2 regions of the Nocardioides sp. NPDC127514 genome follow, and region 2 is predicted to be linked to the other one. Evidence: riboswitches for the same ligand, from Rfam matches in the RefSeq annotation. Region 2 holds a riboswitch; the other holds the start of a gene.

Region 1 (3,394 bases), on a different contig from region 2:
CACGGGTCGTCGATGCGGTCGGCGAGGCCGACGGCGTCGAGGGCCGCCCGGACGATCTCCCGCTCCTGCCGCCCGCCTCGCGACCAGGGCCGGGTGCGGGGCACCCGGCCCAGCGCGACCATCTCCCCGACGAGCAGCTCGGCGGAGGCGACCTCCTCCTGGGGGACGTACGCCAGCCGGCGGGCGCGTTCGCGCGAGCCGATCCGGGCGGTCTCCTGGAGCCGTCCGGACTCATCGGCGAGACAGGCCTGGCCGGCGCTGGGACGCAGCACCCCGGCCAGGATCCGCAGCAGCGTCGACTTCCCCACGCCGTTGACGCCGACGATGCCGAGGCGGGTGCCCACCGGCACCTCCAGGTCGACGTCGCGCAGCACCTCGCGCTGGCCCAGCCGCGCGGAGACCCCGCGCAGCCGGAGCACGGCCGCGGACCCGCTCATCGGTCGCCTCCGAAGCGGTACTGACCGCGACCGAGCAGCAGCAGAAACAGGGGCGCGCCGACGACGCCGGTGACCACCCCCAGCGGGATCTCCTGCGGGCGTGCCACCAGCCGGGCGAGCACGTCGACCCACAGCAGGAACACCCCACCTGCCAGGGCCGCGACCGGGAGCACCACCCGGTGCCGCGCGCCCACGAGCAGCCGGGCCGCGTGCGGCACGATCAGACCGACGAACCCGATCCCACCACTGACCGCAACCAGGATCCCGACGAGCACCGCCAGAGCGACGAAGAGAGTCGTACGCAGCGCCGCGACGTTCACGCCGAGCGCGGCAGCCGTCTCGGGCCCGGCGGCGAGGGCGTCCAGCCAGCGGTGCAGCGCCAGCATCGCGAGACCGAGGACGAGGCTGAGTGCCGCGGGCAGCCACAGCTTCTCCCAGCTGGCACCGCCGACGCTGCCGAGCATCCAGAACATCACCGAGTCCGCCGCGCGCGGATCGTCGCTCATGAAGACCAGGAACGAGGCGATGGCGGAGAGCCCCGAGGAGAGCACGACCCCGGAGAGCACCAGCCGGATCGGAGTCAGCCCACCTTGGGCGGTGGCCACCAGCCAGACCAGCAGCGCCGAGCCGACGGCTCCGAGCAGGGCGCCGCCGGAGACGGCGTACGTGCCGAGACCGGCCAGCGCGCCCGTGGTGATCGCGGCCGTCGCGCCCACCGAGGCGCCGGAGCTGATCCCGAGCAGGAACGGGTCGGCGAGCGGGTTGCGGACCAGGGTCTGCATGCCGGCACCGGCCACGGCCAGACCCGCGCCGACGGCGAGCGCCATCAGCGCCCGGGGGACGCGCAGCTCCCACACGATCACGTCCCACTTCCCCGGTGCGTCGCCCTGGAGCCGGTCGACGACGGCCGCGACGACCTCGCCGAGAGGGATCCGCTCGGAGCCGAAGGCCAAGGACGCCACGGCGCTGAACGCGGCGGCGAGCAGCAGCCCGACGACCAGCGGCACGAACGGAAGCCGCCGCCTCCCGGCACCGGCGGGGCTCGGGATCAGGGTGGGGGTCTCGCGGCACGGCGTCTGCACGCAGTTCGGCCTCTCAGGTCCTCTGGACCCTGGTCGCGAGGGCCGTGACGAACGTCTGAGCCGACAGGTTTTCGGACTCGGGTTCAACCGGCGACGCTGCCTTCCCAGGGACCCGTTCCCCAGTGGCTGCCTAGCGTCGCCGTCGCCCTCACCGCTGCGCGCCAGTCCCGGATTCACACCGGAGTTCCCTGGCATCCATCAGGATGCGTTCGACTCGGCGCAGAGGCTAGCACGGGTCGTAGAACCGGTGCCGAGGATGTTTCCGACGACACGGCGAAGCACAAGATCTAGGAAGTTGCATTGATGTAATTCCCGCATATAGTGGTCCTCGCAGCTGGTTCTCCCACCTCGGCGACGGGGCGGGAGAGGCAAGAGGGAACCCGGTGCGAGTCCGGGACTGCCCCGCAGCGGTGAGTGGGAACGACCGCCGTCACGAAGCACTGGGAGCAAGCCATGCCCCTGGGAAGCGACGGCCACTAGGACCAGCACGACCACGCCCACGAGTCCGAAGACCTGCCAGTGCCCACCTCATGGTGGGGTCCGCGACCTCGAGGGAAGGTCAGGGGATCGAGCGAGCACCACGTGACCGGGTCCGCCCGGCGCGCTGCCGCCGTCCTCCCTGCCCCGGCACGGATGCACGAGACATCCAGCGGGCCGCGGGGCCCGCGTGAGCAAGGGGGCATGGGGCTTGATCGACACCGAGGGTCTACCGATCCGCACCGAGAAGTCGGCGTACGTCTTCGACTATCCGATGGCCGAGGACCTGGCCAAGAAGCAGCGGAGCATCTTCTGGACGGCCGAGGAGATCCCGGTCGAGAACGACAAGCAGGACTTCCTGGTCAACATGACCGACGCCGAGCAGGCGGCGGTGAAGACCACGCTGAAGCTGTTCACCATCTACGAGCTGATCCTCGGCGGCGAGGTGTGGGGCGACCGGATCTTCCACGCGTTCCCGCGTCCGGAGGTCCAGATGATGGCCAATGCCTTCTCCTTCGCCGAGCTGAACATGCACGCGCCGTTCTACGCGAAGCTCAACAAGGTGCTGATGATCGACACCGAGGAGTTCTACGACTCCTACAAGAACGACCCGGTGCTGGCCGAGCGGATCCAGTTCGTGTGGGACGCGATCGCCGACGAGGACCTCCTCTACGCGCTGAGCGTCTTCACGCTGATGGAGAACTGCGTCCTCTACTCCAACTTCGCCTTCCTCAAGCACTTCCAGTCCGGTGGGAAGAACCTGCTGCAGAACGTGATCAGCGGCATCAACTTCTCCGCCCGCGACGAGAACCTGCACGCCACCGGCGGCGCCTGGCTGTTCAACACCACTCTGGACGAGTACGCCGCCACCGTCCCGGCCGACAAGTTCGAGGCCGAGCGCGACGACCTCTTCGCGAGGGTCCGTGGCGTCGCCGAGCACCTCTACGCCCACGAGGCCCGGATCGTGGAGATGCTCTTCGACCACGGTCCGATCACCGGCATCGACCAGGCCGACCTGGAGACCTTCGTGAGGTCCCGCATCGACATGACCCTGGAGAACATGCGGATGGAGCCGCTGTTCAACGTCGAGGCCAACCCGATCGCCGAGTGGTTCTACAGCGGCATCAACGGCACCCAGTTCCACGACTTCTTCCAGGTCACCGGCAACGAATACAACCGCAACATCGGCGAGACGGAGTTCAGCTTCTAATGAGCAACAGCAACTGGGAGGCGCTCTCCGCCGAGCGCAAGGCCCTGCAGGCCGACGGCGTCGTGCCCGCCTTCATGACCACGGCGGGCTATGCCATGTTCAAGGCCAAGTACACCGTCGCCGACCAGAGCGTCCGGGAGCGCTACGAGACCATCGCCAGCACCGCCGGCGACCTCGCCGACGAGATG
Region 2 (3,394 bases):
CGGGGAGGCCTGGCCCGACATCGCCCGCGAGGTGATGGCCGAGGACCCCTCCGCCTGGATCTTCTTCGTCGTCTTCATCCTGGTGATGACCTTCGCCGTCCTCAACCTCTTCCTCGCCGTGGTCGTCTCCGGCATGGAGAGCGTCGAGACGCTCGCCGAGCACGAGGAGGAGTCCGACGCCGAGATGATGGCCATCCTCACCTCGTTGCGGGAGGACCTCACCGCCGTACGCGAGGAGCTGGCCGCCACCCGGGCCGAGCTGAAGTCGGACTCAGCTGCCCGCTGAGGCGATCTCCTGCACCACCATGTTGCGGGGACCGTCCGCGGTGCCCTTGACCACCCGCAGGAAGTAGGGCTGGTCGGGGTTGTGGTTGGGGTCGAAGGTCCAGTTCCCGCGCGGGCTGACGATGGTGCCGACCGAGCCGAGGGAGTCGGCGATCTCGTTGCGGTTGACGTCGTCGGAGAGATCGAGCGCCTTGTCGAGCGCGGCCGCGGCGTCGTAGGCCTGCACCGAGTAGACCGTCGGGGTGGCGTCGTACGCCTCGCGGTAGTCCTTCACGAAGGCGTCGTTCATCAGCGAGTCCATCGTGTCGCTGTAGTGGAGCGCGGTCCGTACCCCTGACGCGGCGCTGCCCAGCGCGGACAGCACGTCGCCCTCGGTGAGGTAGCCCGGGCCGTAGAGCCGGGTGCTCTTGGCCAGCCCGGACTCGCGGTACTGCTGCACGAACGCCTCCGCCTCCTTGCCGGCATAGGCGGCGAAGATCGCGTCCGCGCCCGAGTTCTTCGCCTTGTCGAAGAGCCCCGACCACTCCTCGGTCACGCCCGCCGGCGTGTAGCTCTGACCGGCCACGCTGCTGCCGGACGCCTCCAGGGCGATCATGAAGCTGTCGGAGAACTCGTGACCGGCCGCGTCGTCGGACCCGATGACGTACGCCGTGCCCCCGTCGGTCTCCTTGGCGACCGCCGTCCCGAGCGCACCGCCCAGGTCCGAGTTGGTCGAGGACGTACGCCACAGGTAGTCGGAGCCATCGGCGAACTCGTCGGCGCCGGCGCCGGTCACGATCAGCGGCGTCTCGCTGTTGTTCGCGACGTCCTTGGCCGCGAGCGCCGTCTCCGAGCTCGCCAGGCCGACGACCGCCTGGACCTCGTCGTCCTGGATCAGCCTGGTCACCGCGGCGACGCCGGTCTCGGCGCGGTCGCCCTCGTCGGCCTCGATCACGTCGACCAGCCGGCCGCCGAGCTCCCCGCCGTGCTGGTCGAGGTAGAGGTCGAAGCCCCGGCTCATGTCGGTGCCGATCGACTTGTGGACGCCCGAGGTCGGTACGACCAGACCGATCGAGACCTTCGACTCCGAGGTCGTGGCGCAGGCCGTCAGGCCGAGCGCGAGCGCCGGGATGGGCGCCAGAACGAACAACTGCCGGTGAGCCGAGCCTGTCACGGGAGACTCCATCTATGGGGGTGGCCTCGGAAGATTTCGAGTAGCCGAACATTGGCACAAACCCCGGCCGGGCGGCGAGCAATTCGGCGCCGTGTCCCCAAGTCGGTAGTCTCGCCCTGCCAGTCGTACTCCATGCCTGATGGGGTCAGGGAACCCGGTGAAAGTCCGGGACTGACGCGCAGCGGTGAGGATGACGGGCGGGGCACGCCCTCCTTCCGGGGAGAGCAGCCACTGGAGCCTGGCTCCGGGAAGGCGCTCCGTTCCGATCGATTCCGAGTCCGAAGACCTGCTGGCTCTGGCGGCGCCCGCCGCCAGGTCACCACGTGCCCCGCGCAAGGGCACATGACGCAGAGCAGGTGTCCTGATGTCGCGAGTCCGAACCGACCGGTGCCCCGGAGTCGGTCGTCCGTGGGCGGCCGAGGACGGCCTGCTGGTGCGGCTGCGCCTGATCGGCGGGTCCGTCTCGTCCGCCGCGCTGCTCTCGCTGATCTCCGTGGCGGAGACCTATGGCGACGGGCGGATCTACCTCACCGGTCGCGCCAACCTGCAGGTGCGCGGCCTGCCGAGCGTCGACGGCGGGCTGCCGGGCGAGGTGCTCACCGCGCTGAAGGCGACCGGACTGGTGCCGGCGCAGACCCACGAGCTCGTACGCAACGTGATGGTCTCCCCGCAGACCGGTCTCGCCGGTGGCCGGGCCGACCTGCGCGGCGTCGCCGCGTCCCTGGACCGGCTGCTGTGCGCCTCGCCGCGGCTGGCCGCGCTGCCGGGCCGGTTCCTCTTCGTGCTCGACGACGGCCGCGGCGACCTGGTCTCGCGGGAGTGCGACCTGGGCGTGGTGGCGCTGTCTGCCACGGAGGGACAGTTGCGCGTCGGCGGCTCCTGGGGGCCGGTCGTGCCGCTCGCCGAGGCCGCTTCCCGGCTGGTCGCGCTCGCCTCACGTTTCCTGGACGTACGCGGCGAGGGGCCGTCGGCGCCCTGGCACGTCTCCGAGCTCGACGCACCGATGGTCGAGCCGGTCGCGGCCGACGACCGGGTCCCGGCCGCGACCGAGGAGCTCGGCTACGGGCCGGTGCCCGGTGGCGATCACGTCGCCGCCCCGGACGGCGCCCTGGACCGGGCCGCGGTCTCGGCGCTGGCGGAGCGGGTGCCGGCGGTCGTGGTGACGCCGTGGCGTGGCGTACTCGTGCCTACGCCGCAGGTGCGGCCGCCCCGGCGCTACGACTACATCGACCAGGGGCCGGCGATCTACGTCGACTCCTTCGCGACCATCCGGCGCGAGGCCGACCTCTCTGCGGTGCCGGCCGACGCCGAGCGGCTCGCGGTGCGGATGATCCACGGCAGCGGGCAGGTCGACCTCGCCTCCGACCTGGTCATCCACCCCGGACTCGTGAAGGCCGCGCGGGGTGCGCTGGAGGCAGGAGCGCCGATCCTGTGCGACGCGACGATGGTCGCCACCGGGGTCACCCGCAGCCGGCTTCCGCGCGACAACGAGGTGCTCTGCATGCTCGGTGACGACCGGGTCCCGGCGCTTGCGCGCGAGTGGGGAACGACCCGCACCGCCGCGGCGCTGTCCCTGTGGGAGCCGTACCTCGAGGGCGCGGTGGTCGCCATCGGCAACGCCCCGACGGCGCTCTTCCACCTGCTCGAGATGATCCTCGACGGCGGTCCGCGGCCGGCCGCGATCGTCGGCTGCCCGGTCGGCTTCATCGGCGCGGCCGAGTCGAAGGAGGCGCTCGCCTCGTTCGCCGACGACCACGGGATCGACATCCCCTACGTCACCGTCCGGGGCCGCCGCGGCGGCTCCGCGATGACCTCCTCCGCCCTCAACGCACTCGCCCAGGAGCAGGAATGAGCACGGACGTACGCGGGCGGTTCACCGTCGTCGGGATCGGTCCGGGCGATCCCGAGCTGATCACCCTCAAGGCCGCCCGGCTGATCGGCGCGGCCCCTGTGATC

Evidence for each region. Region 2 has a riboswitch for cobalamin ahead of ABTX24_RS05960 (ferredoxin-like domain-containing protein). Riboswitches for the same ligand answer to the same signal wherever they lie in the genome.
Region 1: another riboswitch for cobalamin. It lies ahead of ABTX24_RS29490 (FecCD family ABC transporter permease); the one in region 2 lies ahead of ABTX24_RS05960 (ferredoxin-like domain-containing protein).

Annotation. Positions count from the first base shown of each region.
Region 1 is NZ_JBEORF010000057.1:4,248-7,641, reverse strand. Features, by position in the region: gene ABTX24_RS29495 (ABC transporter ATP-binding protein) at 1-437, opposite strand, end outside; gene ABTX24_RS29490 (FecCD family ABC transporter permease) at 434-1,444, opposite strand; cobalamin riboswitch at 1,565-1,748, opposite strand; cobalamin riboswitch at 1,837-2,054, shown strand; gene ABTX24_RS29485 (ribonucleotide-diphosphate reductase subunit beta) at 2,187-3,206, shown strand; gene ABTX24_RS29480 (ribonucleoside-diphosphate reductase subunit alpha) at 3,206-3,394, shown strand, end outside.
Region 2 is NZ_JBEORF010000005.1:198,549-201,942, forward strand. Features, by position in the region: gene ABTX24_RS05950 (ion transporter) at 1-286, shown strand, start outside; gene ABTX24_RS05955 (ABC transporter substrate-binding protein) at 272-1,438, opposite strand; cobalamin riboswitch at 1,543-1,746, shown strand; partial or broken gene ABTX24_RS05960 (ferredoxin-like domain-containing protein) at 1,803-1,991, shown strand; gene ABTX24_RS05965 (precorrin-8X methylmutase) at 2,682-3,290, shown strand; gene cobJ (precorrin-3B C(17)-methyltransferase) at 3,287-3,394, shown strand, end outside.